Mucilaginibacter paludis DSM 18603: one gene and its partner. The protein of the gene in region 2 binds, or shares a complex with, the protein of the main gene of each other region. Links are inferred from orthologs where the notes say so. Each region holds a gene or a part of one and is shown on either strand. Other genes may lie near its edges. The genes, in order: MUCPA_RS00900 and uvrB.

Region 1 (12,213 bases), 3.3 Mb from region 2 along the record:
CATCCCACTTCCTTTTGTTCCGGGGAATGTCTCTGCAATAACTTCCGGCAACGCGAAACGGGTAGAATCTTTGATACGGATCTCCAAGCCCTGTGTTTGCTCTTGCGGTAACTCAACTGCTATTAATTGCTCAAAAACGGCTTGTACAAACTTTGTCATATTGCTGTGATGTCTTTGATGCAATGCCTGCTTCGAAATATCAAGCCCATCCCTCCGCATTAACTGCATACTCATGCCGTTAAACGATTGATCTCCATCAAATAACGCCATATCCAATAGTTCCTTGCCTCCCACTTTTCGTTTGCGTTGTATAGCCTCTGTTTTACGGGCCAGGCCATCTAACACCGTTGGTTCAAATAGTTCCGAACTCATTCGCTCGAATAATGACTGCAATTTTGCAGTTCCGATTCTTGCTCTAAAAAAATTTTATCCCTTTTTTTTCTAAAGTTGACGGCTATGCCCCTTCACGGGGCAGGGGGGCTCTACTTTTTGGCTGCACTTAGCAATGTTGATGCTGCGCAGGCCAGCATATTGCCTTTTATTTTATTGTACAGCGATGTATTAATTGTTTTATTGATCAATATAGTGCCGTTGGTACGTGTAGCGGCATCAATTTCCTGTGCGCTTATGCTATTTAAAAACAGGTTTAAGTGTAAGGCTATTTTGGTGGTAAAATCCTTGCTTCCGTCCGCTATAATGTTATTTACCTGCACGTTAATTTCCAGGTTATCGTTCAAGTCAAATTCAGCGGGGATATGGCCTCCTGCCCCTGTTACATAAGTCCCTTTTAATATAACTGGAAAATCTGTACCGTTAGTTTGGGTAAATATGGTTGTAGTTTTTACTTCGGTATAATCGCCTTTGGGTATACTAATGCTTGATAGGCTTGGCACAAGCGAAAAAAGATCCACATTAGTTAAATTTGAAGAAGAATATTCCACTGGCATGCCGCCTCTTTTTGCACTCATCCGGAATTTGGTAATACTGGCTATTCCCCAATTCCAGCTAAATGCCTGGCCGCCTGTTGCCCCATTGGTTGCACCTGCTGAGGCAAAGGTAAATGATGGATTATCTGATTGCAGTACGAAGTTGAGCTGCGGATCGCTGGCGGAACTTGCTACATTCGTTTTTTTACATGCTGTTAATGCTACGCAAAAAACAAAGGCAACAACTCCAAAATGTAAAAGAGTCCTTTTCACTTTGCTGTCGGTTAATTAATAGTATAATTAGAGTAACAAATATAATATAATTTTTAAATTGTGCAATGCGAATTTACTATTGTATAGTAATGTGTTAGCCCCAATTTAGCTCAACACCAGCCATGCATTTGTACTCTCACCTGTTACTCTTTTGGAAATAATATTTCGCTTGCCGGGCTATAGCTACTAACATGTGCTATTCCGCTATATATCCAATCTATGTCTTGCTGTGTGTGGGTAACTTATATGTAAACAAACTGTTCGCGACTGATTAGTCATTTTTAAGGCATCTCATTCATCATGTAGCCATCATTAATTAGAAAAGGATATCAAGTTGCCTGCCGAAGCAACAACCGATACCCTTTTTCCTGGATGCATATTGGCGATGTGGACTTTTTTTCAGTTAAAGTCCCATCAACTTATAGTCTTTTTATTGAGGCTTATAACCTTTCGGATATGTTCCGTCTTTCATGTGAATCTCCACTACACCATCCTGCGCATCGTTCCCGTATTTTTTAATCCCGGCGCCGTCCGAAATTACATTCATAGATTGAATAGATGCCGGATCTATTTTCTTTAAAAAGGACGTATCCTGGCTTTCCGACTTCAGTATCACCTTATCAAACGAGAACACAACATACAAAGGTTTGCGCACTTTCAAATCCGCCTGCGCTACGGTATTTTTAATCACTAATTGCTTGGGGAATTTGCCGTCTTTCATGTTGATCTCAACTACACCGTATTTTGCATCGCTCCCATATTTTTTGATGGCGGTGCTATCTTTAATCACAGTCATGGATTGAATAAATGCCGGATCTATCTTGTTTAAAACAGAAGTATCCTGACTGGTCGACTTCATGATAATCTTGCCAGACGAAAATACAACATACAGGGGCTTCCGCGTCAATGGCTTACTTGTAGTGGTTGAGTCTTTACCTGGATGTATGCGAACCTGTGCGCTTAAAGCCATGTAATTTAATAAGAGTAGGATTGTTAAACAGGTAGTTTTCATGTTTTTAATTGTTAGTGGTTAATGTTTATTTAAACTAAGTTTTTAGTTATTTGGGTTAAAATAGATCCTTATATGAGCAGTTTTATGTTTTCAATTCTTAATGGGGTAAGGGTAAATATTAATTGGTAATGCTAATGTATAACTAATACTTTAGTTATACAACTAAAATGTTAAAATAAAAGCATATCCCTAATCACTATTTAAATCAGGCGCCATTGGATTAATGGCAGGGTTATTTCAAACATTAACCGGCCTATGGTCGGCTAAGAGTGGGTAGTATAGTTAGTCAATAGTATTGGTTAGATGGGCTGTTTCGTCGCTGTAGATGGTCTGATCCATGGAATAGTAGGCCATACCAAGCCCGGTAATAATAGTTTGGCTAAGCCAACTGCTCAAGCCACCTAATCCGTAGCTAACGCCAAGAGGCGCTAACAATAGCAATAATATAAAAACGGCACCGGTATATATCATCATGAATAACTTTTTCTTTGGCGTTTTCCAAGGCTTTTTGCTAAAGTAGTTTGCGGCAAATATCAGCGTGATAAATGCCGGGCAGGCTAAACCATTGCTAATAATGGCTATTTTAATGTAAAGGTAAAAGGCCCTAAAGCTATTGGCTATGGTATGGTTATTGATTAATAAAACAATGATAGGTGATGCCAATATACCGGTGAGCCATGCTTTTAAGGCATACTTAAAGTTTCTAAACAAGTCGTTTTCAGGGTCATCGTTCAGTATGTGAAAAAAAAGCCCAATGAGTAACGCGAGGCTGATAAAGAAAAATCTTGCCGGCAAATAATCAATATAACCGCTCCGGTAATTTGGCCCCTCGTATTTTAATTTGATAACCCTGTAAATAGATAACACAAGGCCCGCAACACCGGCAGTTACCGCAACTCCAAATATATCTTTCTTGTGTTGTAATTTTCGCAGCAGCCTTGCCGGCCCCTGTTTGTAACGGAATGGATTTTTGATGAAGATATTATTGGCCTTCATTTCCGGCCATACCTTCCAGATCACCCAGGCCGCCACCAAAGTTGTTGCCACAATTTCAATACAAATTTTGATATAACTGTTCATTGAGGGCCCTTGGGTGATAGCCATCAAAAATAAGGAAGGTTACGAGTTAAAAAAGGGGAGAGGTATAAAATTTGGCCGGTGGGAAATTGAATTTAATGATGATGCTTTATGATTGATTATTCATTTAATGATTAATTTAGCTCATGCGAATGTTTATGCTGTTTTTGTTGATGGGTTTAGCAGGATGCCAATCTGCTGCCGAAAAAAAACGCGAACAAAAACTTCGGGACACTATCGAACTGCTCCGAAAGAAGGCTGACTTTAAACCCCTTGAGAAATCAGAAGCGTACCATTTTATTAATCAGTATTTTCTTCCGCAATTTGATTAATTATGGCTATATACCATAAACTCAATAACTGAAATGATAACCAGTAATAGCCATGTTGAGAAAAATATCCAGACAACTTTTTTAATGCTCGATTTTCCCTTATAGTAAAGTGTTAAATAATATAAGGTTAGTAAAACACCAGCAATTGCAATTAAGCTTTTTAATACCACCATCAACTTAAAAAAGACTTTCTTGTAAACTTACCAAATTGTTGAACTATACTAATTCCCCGATTTTATTTTCAGCCCTTTTAAACAATCCTCAACTTGGCAAACTTCAATAACAGCTGCTTCTGCCCAACTTCTTTAAAAAATATCGTCGCTTTAATATCCGGTTTATTGCCGTCTAAGGTTAATACCTTACCAAAACCAAAACGTTCGTGCTCCACTTCCATGCCAACCTGCAAGCCCGATGTATCACTCGGCGCGAAGCCGGGGGTTGGTACGTGCGCTTTAGCTAAAATCGAAGTTGTTTTAATATTGGTTGCCGGTGTGGCCGCTTTTGGTTTGCTAAAAGTATCCTTTGTTGCCCATGCGCTGCGTTCATCCTCAAAGAAGGGGTTGCCTGCAGGCGCTTTCTTGGCAGTAAAATCAAGCTCCAGGTATTGGGCGTCTATTTCGTCTAAAAAGCGGCTTGGCTCGCAGTTAATTAGGGTGCCAAACTTAAAGCGCGATGTGGCGTAGCTTATGGTAAGCTTACTTTCGGCGCGGGTAACGGCTACGTAAAATAAGCGGCGTTCCTCTTCCAGGTCGGTACGCGAGTTGAGCGACATTTGCGACGGGAATAGGTTTTCTTCCAGGCCCACCACAAATACCTGCGGAAATTCAAGCCCTTTTGACGAGTGGATCGTCATTAATGATACCGTATCCGCATCCTTGTTTTTATCCTTATCGTCGTTAGTCAGCAAGGCAACGTCCTGCATAAAAATATCCAGCCCTTTTTCTTCCAGGTCTTCCCGTTCCGAAAACTCTTTGATACCGTTCAGCAACTCCTGTATGTTCTCGTAACGGTTCAGTCCCTCTACCGATTTATCCTCGTAAAGGTCTTTCAGCAAACCCGAGTGCTGGGCAATATACAAAGCAGAGTCGTAGGCCGACATGGTTTTGGTGATCACCTGGAAACTCTGGATCATCATCCCGAAATTGGCAACCGTATTGGCTGTCCGGCTATCCAAAAACTGAGTCGGGTTAACAATCGCTTCCCAGGGGCTAATGTTATTTTGTCCCGCGCTCACAATAATCCGGTCAACCGTAGTATCGCCAATACCACGTTTAGGGTAATTAATCACCCTTTTCAAGGCCTCCTCGTCGTTCGGGTTAAAAGTTAAGCGGAAGTAGGATATTAAATCCTTAATTTCTTTACGCTGATAAAAGGAGAGGCCTCCATATATTTTGTAAGGAATGTTAAGCTTACGCAAACCTTCTTCCATCGATCTGGATTGTGCGTTGGTGCGGTACAAAATAGCAAAATCATTCCATTTCATGCCCTTGTTGGCATGGTCCTGAAAAATCGCCTCGGCGGTCATCTTGCCTTCCTCATTATCGCTAAAGGCGCGCATCACCTTAATTTTATCGCCGGCTTCCTTTTCCGAAAATACGTTCTTCTTCAGCTGCTCTTTGTTGTTAGAGATAATGCTGTTGGCAACATTCACAATATTTTGCGTAGATCGGTAATTCTGCTCCAGCTTAAACACCTTCAAGTCCGGGTAATCCTTCTCAAAGTTCAAGATGTTCTGGATATTGGCTCCGCGGAAAGCGTAAATACTCTGTGCATCATCACCCACCACGCAAATGTTCTGGTTAATAGAGGCCAGTTTCTTCACAATCAGGTATTGCGAAAAGTTGGTATCCTGGTACTCATCCACCATCAGGTATTTAAACTTGTTCTGGTATTTATAAAGTACGTCGTTATGGGTTTTTAGCAGTTCGTTGGTTTTGTACAACAAGTCGTCAAAATCCATTGCACCGGCCCTAAAGCAGCGGTTCACATAGTTTTCATAGATCTTTCCTAACTGCCCGCGCCCGCTCGAAAAATCATCCGCCTGTATATCCGGGTTTTGCTGATATTCCTGCCACGATACCAGGTTGTTTTTTGAAGCCGATATGCGGCTCATTACAAAATTCTGGTTGTACAGCTTATCATCCAGGCTCATCTCCTTAATAATGGCACGCAATACGCTTTTGCTATCGTCGGTATCGTAAATGGTAAAGTTGCTTGGGTAGCCAATCTTGTCGGCCTCAACCCGTAATATCTTGGCGAAAACCGAGTGAAAGGTGCCCATCCAAATATTTTTGGCATCGGGGCCGGCCACGTGCATAATCCGCTCCCGCATTTCGCGCGCCGCTTTGTTGGTAAAAGTAAGTACCAGTATGTTAAACGAGTCTACACCTTTTTGTACCAGGTGGGCCACTCTATAAGTAATAACCCTTGTTTTGCCCGAACCGGCACCCGCTATAATCATCACCGGGCCTTCGGTTTGTAATACCGCCTGTTGTTGCGAAGGATTTAATCCCTTTAAATAATCCAAAATCTTCTCCTCTTTTCTGTTGCCGCGAAATTAAGGTTTTGCTTGCAGATTTTTACCGGTGTGGATATTTTGTTGGCCAAGGGCGGTTGGATAGAGCAAAACTTGCGTTAACGTTTTTATAAAATAATAAACCTGATTATTGCGTAAAATTAAAATTGGGGCGTTGCCTTCGGCCCAGACTTTCCGTTCCAAGTCCTCGCTCCGCTCCGGGCTCACTGCAATCCTTAACGCAGTATTACGGAACTTTATTCAAAACACTTGAGGATCAGTGTAAAGTTAAGAGTACTTAGTCTGGCGTTTTGAGGCAAAATTCCTGGCTAAGTAACAGACCAGGCCAACCGGAAAAAAATACGGATGACGTTTGAAACCTGTAGATTACTAAGCGCTGAAAGAAAAGTGCGCAAAAGCCCAACTGCACGCCGGGCCGGGAGCTGGCCTGTGGGCGGAAGGATGGGGCAGTCCAAAGCCCCCTCTAAACAGCGGAGCTCTCATGCACACCAAATGCAAACACAGTGCATAATCTCCCCCGGTAGGGGAGACTTTCCTACCGGGGAGGGTTGGGTGGGGCTTCTTCACGCGGCGATTGAGCGTGCCGATGTTCTAAATTAAGAGCTACTGATTATTAACGCAAAATAAGCAGATTGACAATCAGCGCAACCGATATGCTGCATACTTATCGCGCGCAAAAGATGGCTCCTCCCGTCGGGATGACATGATGGAGGGTGGTATGGTGCTGTAAATAAATAACTTAACAACGCGTCATTATAGGTATTAATGACTTTGACTAAACGATAACCGGCATTTTATCGTCGACACGACATTGTCTTTTTGGAATAAGGTTGATCAAAAGAATTGAGCTATAAGCTAAACTCCAGCTTCCGGTCCGGGTAACTGATGGCGTAGTTGGCTACCAGGCTTTTAATATAGCTGTTGCCGGGGTAAGGGGTGATGAGGCTTTTGATTGATGATAGGCCATTATCGGTAACGGTACTGTTGCTGATATAGCCCATGCCGTAAAATTCGCCATTCTCTATCAGGATGCAACTGTATTCATCATCGTGCCGGCCCTTATCGCGTATAGCAAAAGTTGATAAAGCCGCCTTGAGGTGCGTGGTAGCTTTGTTAACTCGGCTGTTATAACGTTTAGGTGTTTCGGTAACCTGGCAGGCGCAGGGTTTGGTTAAGTTACGCGGACAAGGCTGATCGTTTTTCTGGATAAAACACAGTTTAGGGCACAGGTCAAAATCCGCTATCAACTGGTTTAGCAAGCCATAACCCTCCAGCAGGGAATTACAGGTATATAAGGGCGCCGAATATTTAGTCCATTTATTAATAACCAAGCGCAGGTAACCGCGTTGATCTTCGTATTGATAAAGGCCATAGGTATGCTCATGCCTTTTTTGCGCGCGGTTGTATTTAGGCCATAGCCGTTTAATTTCAACGGTTTCTAATATAAAGGCCAATAGCTCGGTTCCGCAGGTTTGGTGCGTTATCTGGTGAATGTTTTTTAAAAATTCCTGCTTTTGCAGGTCGGCCCGGTTGTTGGTAAAATGGCTCTTTACCCTTTTTTTTAGGCTCTTGGCTTTCCCTACATAAACTACCTTGCCTTTGGCATCATGAAAATAATACACTCCCGGTGCATCGGGCAGGGTTTCAATATGCTGTTGCGGCAGGTTTGGCGGTAGGGATGATTCTTTACTGCGCTGTTTTAAAGTGTGTGTAATGTGCCCTTCTTTATCGTTAAGCAACATCATGCTAAACAACTTTGCCGTGGCATCAGCATCGCCCATGGCCCGGTGCCGCGCGCTGTTATCAATGCCCATATGCCCGCAAAATTTACCCAGGCTATAGGAGGGGAGCCCCGGAAATATTTTGCGCCCCAGCCTAACCGTGCATAATTTAGGGCTCTGCAAATCATACCCGGAAGCCATCAGGTGGTGCTTCACAAAAGAATAATCAAAATTGACGTTGTGAGCCACAAAAGTGCAGGGCTCCAATATTTCATAAACATGTTGCGCTATACTACTAAACGGCGGCGCATTTTTTACCATATCGTTATCTATACCCGTTAACACCTGTATGTGCATGGGTATGAGCATACCAGGGTTAATTAAGGTTTCAAAGCGGTTGGTAATGGTATGGCCATCATGTATAATAATGGCAATCTCCGTAATACCGTGTGCGCTGGCATGCCCCCCTGTGGTTTCAATATCTACAATAGCGTACATGGATATATTTGCTTGTTATGCAAATATATAAAAAATGCTAATTTATTTAGTTTATTTAGCAAAAGCTTGCAAAATAAGAAATATAAACCTTGTTTTTAAGAAAGGAGTCTTATATTCGGATCTTAACACATTTTGCTCATTTAACTATGGCGCAGCATGGTTTATAACTGCTGCCATTCTTCCAGTCTAATCACTTCGGCCTGGCGCGGGAAAACCTTAGTTGTAAGTACCCGGTGTACCTCTTCATCACCATCGGCACAACAGTCGGCCAATACCGTGATACGATAATCTTTATCTGCGGCTTCGCGTAAGGTTGATAATACTACACCGCTGGTGGCAATACCGGTTAATATGATGTGCTGCGTGCCGAAGGCTCTTAAAATCACTTCGAGATCGCTGCCTGTGAACGCGCTTACCCTGCGTTTTACAACGGTTACTTCGCCGGGTTGCGGAGCAATATCGTTCGGGATTTTCATAAACTGGGCGATATCAACAGTGCCAAATCTGGCTTTGCTGGCTGCAAAACTTTTATTATTCATGCTGATTTCTGGTGCGCCCTCTCTAAAACCAATGGTTACAAAAATAACCGGTATTTTTTTTGTCCTGGCATGGGCGATGGCCTCAGCCACGTTTTGCGTCAGGGATTTCGCGTCCGGAAGCATGCCAATTATTCCGGCCTGCATGTCCATTATCAAAAGGGCAGTGTTTTGTGTTTTTTGTTCCATTTTATTATCTCTTATAATGGTGTTCAATTTTTTTCTTTATGTGAAAATCCTTTAGCCGACATGATGCTTATGCCTGCAAAGCCGGCAAAAAAAGGCACAAGCGATAAGGTACGGTCAAAAGCAACCTGACTAACCTTGAAAAGTACGTAACCCACCACCAGGTTAAATAAAGCCCATAATACATTGACTACCGGCGAAGATAGGCCTCCTACCCGGCGGTTTTGAAAAAGGAGTAGGAAAGTCATCGCCCGAGATCCCATTGACAAAATGCGGTACAAAGTTGGCTAAAAACATACCGGCGCAAAAGCCGCCTAAATAATGACACCATTCCATAATAAGCTGTTTAATAATTTAAGTGAGTTATGTATAGTTAAATATGCTGATTCGTTTTTACCGGCTAATTTTTCACAGGTTTGTTTAACAGATACCTGGTAAATGTAATGGCTATAATCAATGCAAGTATTCCCTGGCAAAGCATCGTAAGCGGGGCCGAAATTCTTTGCGAAATAGTTCCGGTTAGCAAGCTCCCCAGGGGCAGCATTCCAAAATAAGCCATGGCAACATAGCTCATTACACGGCCCCGCATGTTAGATGCTGCTTCCATCTGTATAATGGTGATGCCCGCTGTCATCGGCATCAATGAGCCAAAACCTATTAACGTTGCAAACGGCATGGCGGCAGGGAAATAACTGATGCGCGAAAACATGATCAGCCCGATACCTAAAACTGCTATGCTGCCTAATAAGATGATTGTGAGCCGGTCGGTATTTTTTACCGAAGCCATAAAAAAACTACCGGCAATGGCCCCCAAACCTACAAAGCTGCTGATATACCCGAAGGTGGCTGCATTGCCTTTAAATATCACCTTGGCAAAAACCGGCAACATGGTATCATAAGGTAAAACAAACAGGCTTAAAAAAATAAGCAACAGCATAATGATACCTATAATAGGAGTTTGCCTGAGATATACAAAGCCCTCTGCCAGTTCGGATGTGACGTTCTTTTTGACTGGCGATGGGATGAATTTGGGGAATTTCATGAGCAATAAGGATGTAATTACCGCTAAAAAGCTTACCGCGTTTAAAGAAAAACATAGGCCTGCGCCAAAGGTCTGCAAAACAATACCCGATAAGGCTGGCCCTACCATTCGCGCCATATTTACCATAGCCGAATTGAGCGCGAGCGCGTTAGGCAGGTCTTCCTTATTGTTCACCATCTCATGTATCATCGGTTGCCTGGCCGGTACGTCAAACGCGTTAATTATCCCTAATACAACACTGAGCAGCAATATTTCCCAAATCACATAATGGTTGGTTAATATTAATACGGCTAACAATGTTGCTTGTACCATCGAAGCTGCTTGCGTAATCAGCAATATTTTATAGCGGCTATACCTATCTGATACGATGCCACCCAGTAGCGAAAGCAAGAAAGATGGAAACTGTTGGGCAAACACAGCCAGCCCCAGCATAAAAGCCGAATGCGTTAGCGAATAGATTACCCAGCTTACGGCTGTGCGTTGCATCCAGGTGCCAATTTGTGAAACGGATTGGCCACCAAAAAACAAGGCATAATTGTAGTTTCGGAAAGCGCGGAAAATACTGGTTGTGTTTTTTTTGTCCATTCAATGTTTGCGTGAATAATTTGACGTTATTTGTCAAAACGTCAAAAAAGCCTTAAATTTTTTTACTTCTTTATTCCGTGCATAATCACGTGCGATAATGCAGCAACCGCAGGCTCAATCGCTTCTAAATTATTTTCAATCACGAGTTCGCGCTTTAAGCCGTGTAAACTACTTAGCAGTACAAAAATGATCATCTCTTGCTTTTTTTCGTCCATAACTTGCAGTTCGCCTTCTTCAATTCCATCGTTTAAAATCTGTTTTAATAAGGCGCCCTCTTGTTGCATAATCAGGTTATGATGCACTATTTTAGTTTGATTAAACTGCGACATGGCATCTGCATCCATCCCTACATCAAGGGTTTTGTAAAAAGGCCTTTTTTCGCCTACTATCTTAAACTTGGCCAGGCAAAAGGCATTTATTTTTTGTTCAACGGTGGTTGCTTTATTAACAGCGCGGGCCATTGCGCCAAGCATTTCCTTAATTTCGATAGCAATTACAGCATCAAATATTTCATCTTTACTTTTGTAATAATAGTAAATTGAACTACGGCCTTTACCAATAGCCTTGGCCACATCGTCCATAGTTACTTTATAAAGCCCATGTATCTGGAAAAGACGCTTAGCAGCCTGCAGAATTTGCTCTTGCACTAAATCTTCTTTTGAGGGATTGCTAATGGCCATTGATGCTTTTTGTTAATACTTAAAGCAAATGTAGAAATTTATCTGACATTTGGATGAATTATGTTGAAAAGTTTACAAAAGCTTGTTGACTCTTCACCTTAATTTAATAACCGCGTTATTTGTTGGAAAAGTTACTACTGTTATTATAGGCTACTGCTATTGTACTTAAATGGCTCTTTCTGCTTGTCTATTCGTCAAGATAGTTTTTTGTTTTTCAGTTTAGTTTTGCAAAATCATGATTACCTTAATGAAATGTGCATAGGAGGAATCAAAATGGGAAGTGATTTTTATCCGTTTTTCTTATCGGTAAGTTATTATGCGCTACGCGGCTATGTCACCTGAAAATAAAAATCAGCTAAACAAATGTTCGATTCTACGTCCGGAACCAATGTCAGATTTAATAATACTAAAAAAAATTAGGGGAGGAGAGGGCAGGGGATATTCAATCTGTGATTGAATATTAAAAACTAAGCTTCAATAAGATGGGCGGGTATCTGTCACTTTTTAATCCGGTAAAATTTCCTGGTGCACTTGTAACAGATAAAATGCATTAATGGAAGCCAGGGGAATACATAAGCCACGAATGGGCTTCTTGGAATACGTGCCAGGGCAATTGAGCCGCAAAAGGGGACTTTTTTTGGGTAATTGTTTCGTAATCAGGTGGTTTGAGCTCATTTGATAATTCCATTTTAAATTTCAATAAAAAGGGGGACTAATTTTTCGTAAGTAAGTGGTTTAACAATAAATTCTTTCACGGATTTATAGGTGTAAGCTTTAATTTTTTCGATAGGATCAATTGACGAAGAGAC
Region 2 (12,157 bases):
ACAAGCGCGGTATATTTTTTGCCCGATTCGGCGGTAAAAACCAGCGAGATCAAACCCATTATGCTCGATCTTTATACCCGGTCGTTTTTATGGTACAATAAAAACAAACCCGGCGAACTGTTTACGGTTGGCAACCTGCTATCTTTTATCAGCGAAATGACCTTAGCCGATCCCGAAAACCTGGAGCATAAAATGAAAGCCGCCTGGAAAACAACCTATAAATTTACATCAGACTTTGACACCAAAAGGCCAGTTACCCGCCGCGAGTTTGCTGTTTTAACCAACAAGTTTATCAATCCGTTTGCACGGATGGTAGATATAACCGGGAGATTTGTGAATTAATAAACATCCAAAGGTTGATTATGATGGGTATAGTTAGCGGTGGCATTTATGCGATTAGCTCTCCCCGGAGGGCGCGCCTGATATCTTTTTGGATAATAGGGCTGGGCGTTATTAATTAAAAACGTCATTCCGATGAGGTACGAAGAGGAATCTTCTGCACGCGACCGGTTTGCTGCAGGCTTATCGCTCGTAAAAGGTCCCTCATTCTTCGGGATGACATAGCTGGGATGGTTCAAAAATTTTTTTCCAGCACCGATTAAATATCTAATAACAAAATCGGCCTTGCTGTTCATCTCAACAAGGCCGATTTCATCTCTTCTGCACGCACCTGGTTTGCTACAGGCTTATCGCTCGCAAAAGGTCCCTCATTCTTCGGGATGACATAACTGGGATGGTCCAAAAACTTGTACCAGCACCGATTAAAACATCCAATAACAAAATCGGCCTTGCTGTTCATCTCAAGAAGGCCGATTTATCTCTTCTGCACGCACCTGGTTTGCTACAGGCTTATCGCTCGCAAAAGGTCCCTCATTCTTCGGGATGACATAACTGGGATGGTCCAAAACTTGTACCAGCATCGATTAAAACATCCAATAACAAAATCGGCCTTGCTGATCATCTCAACAAGGCCGATTTTATCAATTAAAAAATCCTATTTTTTTGCCTCTGCGGGTACGCCAAAGTTTTTTTTCCTGGTTTCCAAAAACAAAGCGCCAATCAACACCAATACCAGGATAATGGAGCTTGCCATCGAAATCTTCTCGCCGGTATAATAAGATGCAGGGTGAAATATAAAATCAATTTTATGGTTACCAACCGGGATTTGAGCGGCACGTAATACATAATCCGCACGGAAATACGGTTTCTCCACATCATCTATCATCATCTTCCAACCTTTATCATAATATATTTCAGAGAATACAGCAATCTGCGGCGTAGTTGAACCACTTTGATAAACTAAATGATCGGGGCTGTAACTTACCAGTTTAATGAAGCCGGTAGTATCTAAAGCCGACTGCTTCTCATCAATCAATTTGCTGTATTTGTTATCTACTATGGCTTCATTTGCCGGGTCAAAACTGCTAATGGCCTGCATTTCCTCATCCGCAGTTTGGGCATACTTTACATTTTTTACAAACCAGGCATGGCCGCATGCGGTTTCATTGGCATGCATACTTAAGGCCTGTGTTTTAGGGTCGGTAGTGATGATATACTTGGTGTTCAACATATCCAGTACATCCTGGTTGATGCTTTTGCTGAATTGGTTATCAATCAACTCATCAAAACGTTTTAACCTGGCCGCACTGTAGCCACTGATGGATTTATGGAAATAAGGTGTAAAGGCATCAGTTTTAATAGGCTGCGATGTATCAAATACGCGGTAATCCGGGTCGCTATCGCGCATAATCATCTGGTCGATATCGCGTGGTTTAGGTTGCTGAACGTCTTGCTTATCAACAAAACTCTCATCTTTTAAATAACGTTTGTCAATTGTCCACAAATCTACCAGGGTAATAGCCAAAAATGCCACCGAAAGTACGGTAACGTTGATCTTTTGTTTGATAAATGCCCAAAGCAGGCCGAAAGCGAGGAGCACGAAAACCAGCGAGCGGAAAGCATCTGAACGAGCTACCGAAATCCTGTCTTGCGTTAAAGCGTTTACTACCGTGTTGGCCATGCCGCTGTCGCCCTTAAATATTTGTGTTAACTGGTCGGTAAGCATTTGGTTCTGGCTGTTTCTGAACGACAGGAACAGATCCGGAACAACTAAGATGATCAGGCAGATGCCTCCTGTAATGTACAAGGCTATCAGCAGCTTTTTAAATAAAGGCGCTTTATCTTTGGTGGCGATCACTTCGTTAACCGCTAAAAAGGCTAATACAGGGAAGCACAGCATCGCGACAGCCAAAATAGAATCAACCGCCCTGAATTTATTGTATAGCGGGAAGTAGTTAAAGAAAAGATCGGACAGGAAAGGTAAGTTTTTACCGAATGAAAGGAATACGGTGAGCAGTACCGCACCCAGCAACCACCATTTGATGCGGTTTTTTACAATGATCAACCCCAAAACAAACAGGAAGAATATTACTGCGCCGTAGTAGTTTGGCCCCTCGGTAAAGGGTTTATCACCCCAATAAAGGCCCAATTGCTGCGAGAAGTTAACCGCCTGCGTCGGGTCCACGCCTTTGTCTATCAGAACCTTGGCTACCTTTGAGTCTTCTCCGGCAGTGGTGCTGCTGCTGCCACCATATACGTTCGGTACTAAAAAGGTAAGGCATTCGGCAACGCCCTGGCTATACTCGTATGTATAATCCCTTGCTAAACCATTACTTGGCTCCTTGGTGTTTTGTGTAAGGTTTGATTGCCCACGGATGGTATCTTTTCCATACTCGTAAGTACTCCATAATGAGGATGCGTTAACACCGATGGCCAATAAAGTGGCAAGTGCTAAATATCCTATGGATTTAAAAAATGTAGCTGTTGTTTTCCCTTTAATAGCGTGGTAAAGTTCAATACCAACCAAAATCATGATAGCGAACATCAGATAATAGGTCATCTGGATATGATTCGCCCTAATCTCCATCGCCAGAAAGAATGCGGTTAATGCGGCGCCCAAAAGGTACTTACCCCGTAAAGCTAAGATAATACCGGCTAAAATTGGCGCAAAAAAAGCGATGGCAAACGATTGGTTTGAATGCCCCGCAACCAGCAATATAATATTGTATGATGAAAATGTGAAGGCAATTGCGCCCGCAGCAGCCAGCCAGGGATTCAGTTTTAATACGCAAAGTAACAGGTACGACCCTAACAACAGCAATAATACTGTATCAACTGGGTTAGGAAATATCGATTTGATTGTGCTGATGATATGGCTGGTAATATTGGCGGAATAAGGTGCCCATATTTGAAAGGTAGGCATACCGCCTAAAACCTGGTTGGTCCATAGGATGGTGGTATCCTTGGCACGATAGTCCATAATTTCTTTTTGGGTGGACTGTGCCCGCGTAACGTCATTTTGCCCCAGTGCTTTACCCTTAAATGCGGGTGTAAAATAAACAAAGCAGATTGCGAAAAAAATTCCAACAATGGCCAAGTGAATGCCATTTTGTTTAAACCAATTGTTCATTAATGTGAGATATGATTTTCAAAAATAGGAAATTGAGCGAGAATTGAAACTATTAGTTGTATTAGATTGTTAACAACGTTGCGCGCCGCTCCTCAATGCAAAAAATAGCAACGCCATTCCGGCTATGCTGATCAGGTAAGCAATGATACGTATTTTATCGTATTCCTCGCGCTCGCGGCGTAATTTGTAGATATTGTATAAAGCAAGCAGGCCTATTACAACCCAGAAAAACCAATTGATCTGGGTGCATTCCGCAAAAAACTGCATGCCTAAAACCAGCACGATGTAGTTGGTAGTGATGAGGAAGAATGACTCGGGTGTACCGAAATGTTTGCGTTTATATAGCCCTTCGGGAAGCATAATTACTTTATTTCTTCGTAATCAATATAATCACCTTCCGAATCGGGAATAGAACTTTTGGTTTGGGGGATTTTATCAACTCTTACTGAGCCATCTGTATGGCGTGGGCGCGGCTGGCTATATTGCTGCTGGCTATGTTGCTGTGCCTTATTAACCAAGCCCTGGAAAAGCATCGGCAATACCAAACGTATAAGCAGGCGTATAATGTAATACACACAGGCCAGAATAACTAAAAATTCGACTACAAACATTGTTAATACTTATAAAAGAAGTACAAATATATAAGTTAATAACGATAAAAATGTTTGCTTATGATAGGCGTGAAATTTTCGATGGAAATCTTTTTAAACCCTCACCTGATAAATTTAAAAACAGCGCAGTGATATCCAAAGCACATTGTGACCTTGCACGCGAAGAAGATTTCTCCCTACGGTCGAAATGACAATGTTTAAGATACCCCAAAAATGTCATTTCGAACGAGGAACGAGAGAAATCTTCTGCAACAGAAGGGCAACCGGGCGCATTTCTATAGCAGACATATCCCGGCATAAAGGATTTCTACCACTGGTCGAAATGTTTTTTTTAAGGATTGACGATTTTGTTTAAGAAGTTACCTTAAAGTAGTGATCCCGGAAGCTATTAGTGTTTTGCCAGTGTAAGCTCAACCCAGAAATCGGTCGGCTGCGCCATATCTCCAAATTGTTGCTGTCCGCCGCCCTCACCACCACCTCTGTGACCACCGCCGCCTCTGTGGCCGCCGCCACCGCCCATGCCTCCCATACCACCACCGCCGCCCATTCCGCCGCCGCCGCCAATACCGCCGCCTTCCATACCGCCTCTCCGATCGCCGTTTGCACCGCTGGGGCGCTCTATCCCGTTGATGGATATGTTAATGGCAAGTTCGTTCTCTTTCTTTTTGTTGGGTTTTAAGTAAAGCATTTTTAGCGGGATGGCAGTTTCATAAACCAGGTTATGTTTGTCGTCAAAATTAATGGCGGCCTTAAAACCGTAGGTGTTTGATGTGGTGATCACATCGCTCTCCACATCCTTAAAACCTGCTACCCTGATGCTGGTCGACTCGATAAGCGAAGGACGTTTTACATCGTCGCCATCTTCCGGGCTGGGGCGGCTCATCAACGCCGCTTTATCAGGTATGGGATAGGTCATGCTGTAAACTTTATGCTTTTTGCCTTCGCCGTTTACCGATATGGTAATGCCGCCAGCCATTATTTTGCGTTTAAGCTGCCTGTCGGATACAAAGGCTACCACATAAAGCATGGTATCATCATTGGCAATAGCGTAATTCAGTTTAGTTTTAGGGTCATATAACGCCAGGGAATCGCCCCACTCAGTCATCCTGCCATCAATGGTGATATTGGCAGGCGCCTTTTGCATAGTTGGGGTTTTCTCTTGTGCATTTGCCTGTAAGGCGATGCCCGAAAATAAAGATAGGATGAATGCGTATTTGATAATGCTTACCATTGCCTGATGTGGTTTTAAATAACGCAACAACAATAACCAGCTTAAATGAATTTTTGATGAAATTATACCGCCAAAGCCTATGTAGACAAACTTGTTACAGTTAATGTGCGAATGTGAGTAAATGTGCGAATGAGTAAGTATGCAAATGTGCAAGTGAATCAAGGCGCTTTCGATCCACAACTCAAGATACCGACTCAAGACTCTCCCGACTCAGAACTCAAGGCTCCCGGCTCAGGACTCAGAACTCAAAACACTCCCGGCTCAGGAAAACTTCTCTTCCATCATTTTTTCGAGTGCAAACATCTCATCGCGCAGCTTGGCTGCCAGTAAAAAGTCCATGCCTTTGGCTGCTGCCAGCATTTCTTTTTTAGTGTTCTCGATAGATTTTTTGAGTTCGGGTTTGCTCATGTACTGCACAATAGGATCGGCAGCCAGAGTAGCTGCGGTGTTCTCCACATAAGCATATTGTACGCCGCCCTTAAAATCAACCACGGATGTTTGCTCTATAATGGCCTCGCGCGATTTGCCTACCGTTATCGGCGTAATGCCATGTTCCAGGTTATAGGCAATCTGGATATCGCGCCTGCGGTTGGTTTCGTCCATTGTTATGCGCATCGAATCAGTAATTTTATCGGCATACATAATTACGCGCCCCCTGTCGTTACGGGCCGCGCGGCCAATGGTTTGGATAAGCGATCGCTCTGACCGCAGGAAACCTTCTTTATCAGCATCTAAAATAGCCACTAAGGATACCTCCGGTAAATCAAGCCCTTCCCTTAACAGGTTGATGCCTATCAGCACATCAAACTCGCCTAAGCGCAGGCCGCGCAATATTTCAACCCGTTGCAGGGTTTTTACTTCCGAGTGGATGTAGCGGCACTTAATACCCAACTTATCCATGTATTTGGCCAGTTCTTCGGCCATGCGCTTGGTTAGGGTGGTTACCAGGATGCGGTCGCCTAACTTAATGGTTTTATCAACCTCATCCAGTAAATCATCTACCTGGTTAATCACCGGGCGTACCTCAATCACCGGGTCCAGCAGGCCTGTTGGCCTTATCACCTGTTCTACTACCACGCCGCCCGATTTTTCCAGCTCAAAATCGCCTGGGGTGGCACTTACGTATACGGTTTGCGGCGCCAGCCTTTCAAATTCCTGAAAGTTGAGGGGGCGATTATCCAAAGCAGCAGGCAAACGGAAACCATATTCTACCAGCGATATTTTGCGCGACCTGTCGCCGCCGTACATCGCCCTGATTTGCGGAACGGTAACGTGGCTCTCGTCAATCACCATCAAATAATCGTCGGGGAAGTAATCCAGCAGGCAAAAGGGGCGTGCGCCGGGCTTCCGTCCATCAAAAAAGCGCGAATAGTTTTCAATACCGGAGCAATAACCCAGTTCGCGGATCATTTCCAGGTCGTAGTTAACCCTTTCTTCTAACCGTTTGGCCTCTAAAAAGCGCCCATCATCAATAAATTGCTTTTTACGGGTTTCCAGCTCTTCCTGGATCTCCCATACCGATTGCTGGAACCGCTCGCGAGGGGCCACATACAGATTGGCGGGGTAAACCACCATATTCTGCATTTTCTCGATGGTTTTTCCGGTTGTTGGGTCAAAGGTGCTCAGCTCTTCAATATCATCGCCAAAAAAAGAAACCCGGTAGGCGTAGTCCATGTTGGCGGGCCAGATATCTACAATATCGCCTTTTACCCTAAAGTTACCCCGCCTGAAATCGGCGGTGGTGCGTGCATATAAAATTTCAACCAGGCGGTGTAAAAACGCGTTACGGCTAACACGTGTACCTACAGCAAATTTGAAAACCGAGTTGGCAAAATCTTCGGGGTTACCCATACCGTAAATGCACGAAATGGATGATACCACAATGATATCTCTCCGGCCCGACATTAATGACGAGGTTGTCCTGATCCGGAGTTTTTCAATCTCCTCGTTAATCTGTAAATCCTTTTCTATATAAGTATTTGAAGAGGGGATAAAAGCCTCAGGCTGATAATAATCGTAATAAGAAACGAAATAATTAACCGAATTTTCGGGAAAGAACTGCTTAAACTCGCCATACAACTGCGCGGCAAGCGTTTTGTTATGGCTTAAAATGAGCGTTGGCTTTTGAGTTTGCTCAATAATGTTGGCAACGGTAAATGTTTTGCCCGATCCGGTAACACCCAACAGCGTTTGGTAATTATCGCCATTATTGATCCCCTGTACCAGTTGCCTGATCGCTTCTGGTTGGTCGCCGGTAGGTTTATATTGAGATGTGATCTTAAAATCCATAAGATATCAAAAATACGAAAATTGATGTGCAATAAAAAAGGGGAACCAACCCGTGGCTCCCCCTAAATCAAACCTTATCAAACACCAGTAAACTGATGTCGTTTATAAATACGCCCCGGTATGCAGAATAGTTTTAACTCCTGTTTTTTTGACATAATGATGATGGGAGGGTGTGTTAGAAGCAAGAGGCAAGAAACAGGAGGTAAGAAAGAAGAGGCAAGAAGCAGGCTATGCGCTTGCTTTACTTGTTACCCGTAATAACAAAGATAGGATACATCCTGATTGCAGCTTACATCGAAAGATTGATTGGCGGCTATGGCAAATGTTTCTTGCGAATGGTAAGCCTTCCATTCGGCGCCGGGCAACTTTACATTTAACTCTCCCGAAATAATAACCATTAACTCGGGGGATGCGGTGCCAAAGGTGTACTGGCCGGGCTTCATTACGCCAACGGTAGCTTTTCCTTTATCGGTTTCAAGGCCCAGGCTTTGAACTTTTCCGTCAAAATAACTATTGTGCGCAACCTGGCTGGTTTCTGTTATACTCATGTTTTTATTTTATGCTGATATTGTTTATACTGTTTTATTGATTTTTAATACCAAAATATATCCATCATGTCATCCCGACGTGAGGAGGGATCTTCTAAAAGCGTTAAGTATGCATCGTATTAGGTGCGCTGATTATCAATGTGCTGTTTTACTCCGACAATCAGTATTCTTAACTTAGGTCATCGGCCCGGTAGAGTAGAGCGGGAAAGTAAAGCACTTTCCCGACTCCCTCGTCAATCCGTACGTGCGGTTTTCCCGCATACGGCTTTCCTAAAAACTTCGTCATCAGCATTCACAGTTGAACCGTCAGAAAGCGTATTTTGTTGGGTCTATTAGTCCTTTCTTTTGAACCAAGGCCTCAAAAGCTCTTTGTCTGTAAAGCTTACACTTTCTTTGGCTCTTGCGGTTGTAGTAGCGATTGAGCTTTTCGTGAAGATAATTTCGTAACCGACGTTTGCTCACCTGTACGTAGCTGACTCCTTTTATGATATAGTAGTTCAGCCATCCCCGGATACGACTATTAAGCTCTTCTACTATTTCACTTGCCGGACTATGACCGTGCTTTTTCAGATATTCACTTAACCCACTCCGCAATCGCTGCTCTGATTTTTTGCTCGGAGATATATTCCAGTAGCGTCCATTTCTGGACACCAGGCTCTTGTCGTACCGGATCGTGTGCCCCAGGAAGCTGAAAGGCGCCTGTTCCGATTGGATTTGTTTGCTCTTGAGTTCATTCAAGGTCAATCCCATCTTCCCCAGTATCATTTTCAGTCTGTCAAGTACTTCCTTAGGTATGACCTTCCCCATCAGTACGAAATCGTCCGCGTATCTGACTATCGATACGCCCATCCTGCTAAATATACTTTCCGGTTTTGTTACTATCCGGTCCAGTAGATGTAGATAGATATTAGACAGCAACGGTGATATCACGCCGCCTTGTGGGGTGCCAAACTCATTTTTCTTCCCGCCCTTAAACTGTCCGTCCTCAAATACAGGCACTTTCAGCCACATGCTGATCAGTCTTAGTATCCTTGGATCGCTGATCCTCTCTTTGAGCGTTTTTAGCAGTTTATCATGCGGGATCGTGTCGAAATACTTGCTTAAGTCTGCATCAAATACTTCCGTCTTCCCTGCCTGCAAATGCCCCTTGATCGCTGTCATCGCATCCTTTGAACTCCGCCCAGGCCTGAACCCGTGCGAAACTTCTTTAAAGTCTGCTTCGAATATCGGCTCAAGGATCATTTTACATACCGTCTGGGCTATCCTGTCTTTTACCGTGGGTATGCCTAAGGGCCGTTCCCCGCCATTGGCCTTCGGGATCATCACCCGTTTTACTGCTTCCGGACGGTAGGTTTGCTTTCGTAATTCTTCTCCCAGTGTGTGCAGGTAGGTTTCTACGCCTCCCCGTTCTACATCTGATATCCGGATTCCGTCTATTCCGGCTACGCCGTCATTGGCTTTAACCTGTTTCCACGCTGCCCTTAGCATATACGGTATGAACAGCTTATCATACAGCACATAAAACTTGTACTTCCGCTCCTGCTTGGCTTTCTGATATAGTTTCCCCCGGAGTGTTTCTACTCTTTCCGCATCCGGGATCTCACGCCGCCGTCTTTTAAACAGCTCGCCCTGCTTCCCTTCTGCTTCGACCTTCTTATGATTTGTTACCATCAATTTTGTCCGTTTTTGTTCTCTTGGAAACCTTATTCATAGTAATGCCCCTTCGCTACTCCCGCTTTTACCTTTTCGGGACTCAAACACTACTATGGACATATCCGACTCCCTCGGCAATATGCCGACATGCATATCCCGTTAGGGTCTCCCACGTTCATGCGCTACCTTCGTCCTGCACGCAACACCATTCTACTCCGGGTATCTGACAGTGTTCTTATTGCCGTTATTCCCACTGTCATGGCAGGTTTAAGCAAATGAGGGTGCTTGACCGATATCCTTTGGCGTAACGAAGCCTTACTGGTGCAGCTTACAGAACCATCTCGCCTGAGCTTCACATTGTTCATTTCTTCCCAATGTGCCAGGCTTACTTCAACCCGAACGGCAAATTTGGTTGTAAGGCTCTTTCATCCTTTAGGTATTTAATTATTACTAATACGCACGCCTCGTGGCGCACCTCAATCGCCGCGGGAAGAAGCCCCACCCAACCCTCCCCGGTAGGGAGGGCTTAAAAAGTCTCCCCTACCGGGGGAGATTATGCACCTTGGTTTATTTTGGGTGTGCATGAGCGCTAACGCGGTTTAGAGGGGGCTTTGGACTGCCCGATCCTTCCTCCCACAGGCCAGCTCCCGGCCCGGCGTGCAGTCGGGCTTTTGCCTGTGCTCCAATAATTACCGAAGTTTCAAACCTCATCCCTATTTTTTTCCGGCCGTCCGGGTTCGTTACTCATTGGTACTAAGCCCTGTTAAAAAATCATGACCATCGGCTTCGCTATTTTGTATGATAGTTTTTCTCCGTACCATCAATTTAAGTTCAATAAAAGCATAATGGACGGCATTTCAAAACAAAAATTACAAATTTTTAAGCTTTGGCTTTCCATAACCGGTATTCACCTTTCATACAATGCCCGCAAGGCCGGTAGCCTGCGCACACAGCTTCCACCTCCGACGAAAAGAATACCCGGTTTGCCGCTTTCATCCGCTTGCCCGATTTGCAGTTCAATTTACCGTATATTTTCAACTTCCGGTTTCCGCCTAAAGTTATCATCCCTGCATCAATCAACATCTTCAACTTACGGCTAATCTGGAGCGGTCTATTGCCTAATTGCTGGTGCGCTATCATTTTACGTTAAAGCATCGTGAAAAATAATACCTAAAGTATGTCTTATCCCGCTATGCACTTCGCTTACGCCGTGCTTCATATTCAGCCGGTAATATCCGCGAGCGCCTTTAATCGGCCTAAAATTGGTAGTGAACAACAGTAGATCACCTTTTGCCGGCTTCAATACCATTGCCTTGGTTTGCGCACGCGGTGTTTGCTGCGTTAATACAAATTCGCCGCCGGTATAATCCTTGCCCGGCTCGTTTAAAAACAACACCAGTTGGATAGGGAAAAACAGATCGCCATATAAGTCCTGGTGCAGGGTATTGTGGCCGCCCTCGCCGTATTTCAATAACAATACGGTGGGTTTGTTTTGCCCCTGAGCGCGGCAAAGCGCTTGTAGTTCTGCAAATTGATCAGGAAAAACAGCCTCCATATTCAACACTTTCATCCAATTATTTGCCAGGGGTGCCAGTTGCGAATAAACGGTTTCGCGGATGCTTTGAATCATCCCCGGCAAGGGATAGCTTAAATATTTGTATTCGCCCAAGCCAAAGCGGTATCGTTCCATCACTACTGTTTTACGGAACAGCTCCTTCTGGTCATATTTGCGTACCAGGTCATCACATTCCGCATCGCTTAATATCTGTGGCATTACCGCATAGCCACTATTGTTCATCTGCTGGTATATAGCTTCCCAATCGCATTTTTCAATCCGTTCAGTTATTGTTTCCATTTGATTGACCCGTTAAATTTCCGGATTGATCTGAGCCGCTTCCCAGCCTATCATGGCCGCTTTGCGTGTGCTACCCCAATGGTATTGGCCAAACTCGCCTGTGGACCGGATAATGCGGTGACAGGGAATTAAAAAGGCGACCGGGTTGGCGCCAACTGCCGAGCCTACCGCCCTTGAAGCGCCCAGGTTATCTATAGATTGTGCGATGGCCGAGTAGGTAGATAAATTACCCACCGGGATTTTCAACAAGGTTTCCCATACCTTTAACTGGAACGGCGTACCTTTTAAGTGGAGCTTAATCTGGTTCAGTTGGCTCCAGTCGCGGGTGAAAATGTACAGCGCGTTCTGTTGCATCATATCAACCACCTGGTGGTATTGCGCATTGGGGAACTGCTGCTGTAAATGGTTGAAAGCGGTTTGCTCATCATCGGCGAAAGCCATATAACAAATGCCTTTAGCGGTTGATGCCACAATCAAATTACCAAATGGGCTCTCGGCAAA

The links.
Region 1: the proteins of uvrB (region 2) and MUCPA_RS00900 are in contact, whole or in part, in a crystal structure (PDB 7EGT), measured with the Thermus thermophilus proteins. The link is inferred for Mucilaginibacter paludis DSM 18603 from one-to-one orthologs. Residues at the interface, in WP_096411307.1 of Thermus thermophilus: Glu23, Leu25, Arg26, Asp27, Gly28, Glu29, Arg30, Phe31, Arg55, Glu326, Asp327, Phe328, Glu379, Ser382, Gln383, His398, Gly400, Arg401; in WP_096412145.1 of Thermus thermophilus: His654, Arg656, Phe657, Gln666, Asp668, Glu669, Lys680, Arg681, Leu682, Ser683, Lys685, Tyr686, Ala687.

The regions. Positions count from the first base shown.
Region 1 is NZ_CM001403.1:227,204-239,416, reverse strand. Bases 3,510-6,507 are described here. They hold MUCPA_RS00900 (ATP-dependent helicase), read right to left. Parts: upstream 6,148-6,507; coding sequence 3,871-6,147; downstream 3,510-3,870. Also shown: MUCPA_RS00925 (IS4 family transposase), read right to left, coding at 1-372; MUCPA_RS00920 (hypothetical protein), read right to left, coding at 483-1,199; MUCPA_RS00915 (SusC/RagA family TonB-linked outer membrane protein), read right to left, coding at 1,630-2,211; MUCPA_RS00910 (hypothetical protein), read right to left, coding at 2,494-3,291; MUCPA_RS00890 (exonuclease domain-containing protein), read right to left, coding at 7,005-8,375; MUCPA_RS00885 (cysteine hydrolase family protein), read right to left, coding at 8,537-9,100; MUCPA_RS00880 (hypothetical protein), read right to left, coding at 9,124-9,345; MUCPA_RS00875 (MFS transporter), read right to left, coding at 9,498-10,724; MUCPA_RS00870 (TetR/AcrR family transcriptional regulator), read right to left, coding at 10,787-11,404; MUCPA_RS36765 (ATP-binding response regulator), read right to left, coding at 12,094-12,213. UniProt on the Escherichia coli protein: A helicase with DNA-dependent ATPase activity. Unwinds DNA duplexes with 3'-5' polarity. Translocates on single-stranded DNA with 3'-5' polarity. Initiates unwinding more efficiently from a nicked substrate than double-stranded DNA.
Region 2 is NZ_CM001403.1:3,509,959-3,522,115, forward strand. Bases 5,087-8,028 are described here. They hold uvrB (excinuclease ABC subunit UvrB), read right to left. Parts: upstream 7,601-8,028; coding sequence 5,573-7,600; downstream 5,087-5,572. Other genes in these bases: MUCPA_RS38675 (hypothetical protein), read right to left, coding at 5,087-5,311; ppnP (pyrimidine/purine nucleoside phosphorylase), read right to left, coding at 7,849-8,028. In the rest of the region: MUCPA_RS14820 (FAD-dependent oxidoreductase), read left to right, coding at 1-342; MUCPA_RS14825 (hypothetical protein), read right to left, coding at 339-635; MUCPA_RS14830 (glycosyltransferase family protein), read right to left, coding at 995-3,469; MUCPA_RS14835 (hypothetical protein), read right to left, coding at 3,539-3,829; MUCPA_RS14840 (hypothetical protein), read right to left, coding at 3,832-4,080; more of MUCPA_RS38675, read right to left, coding at 4,469-5,086; more of ppnP, read right to left, coding at 8,029-8,148; ltrA (group II intron reverse transcriptase/maturase), read right to left, coding at 8,455-9,819; MUCPA_RS14865 (Ada metal-binding domain-containing protein), read right to left, coding at 10,681-10,941; MUCPA_RS14870 (2OG-Fe(II) oxygenase), read right to left, coding at 10,943-11,656; MUCPA_RS14875 (bifunctional helix-turn-helix domain-containing protein/methylated-DNA--[protein]-cysteine S-methyltransferase), read right to left, coding at 11,669-12,157. UniProt on the Escherichia coli protein: The UvrABC repair system catalyzes the recognition and processing of DNA lesions. A damage recognition complex composed of 2 UvrA and 2 UvrB subunits scans DNA for abnormalities.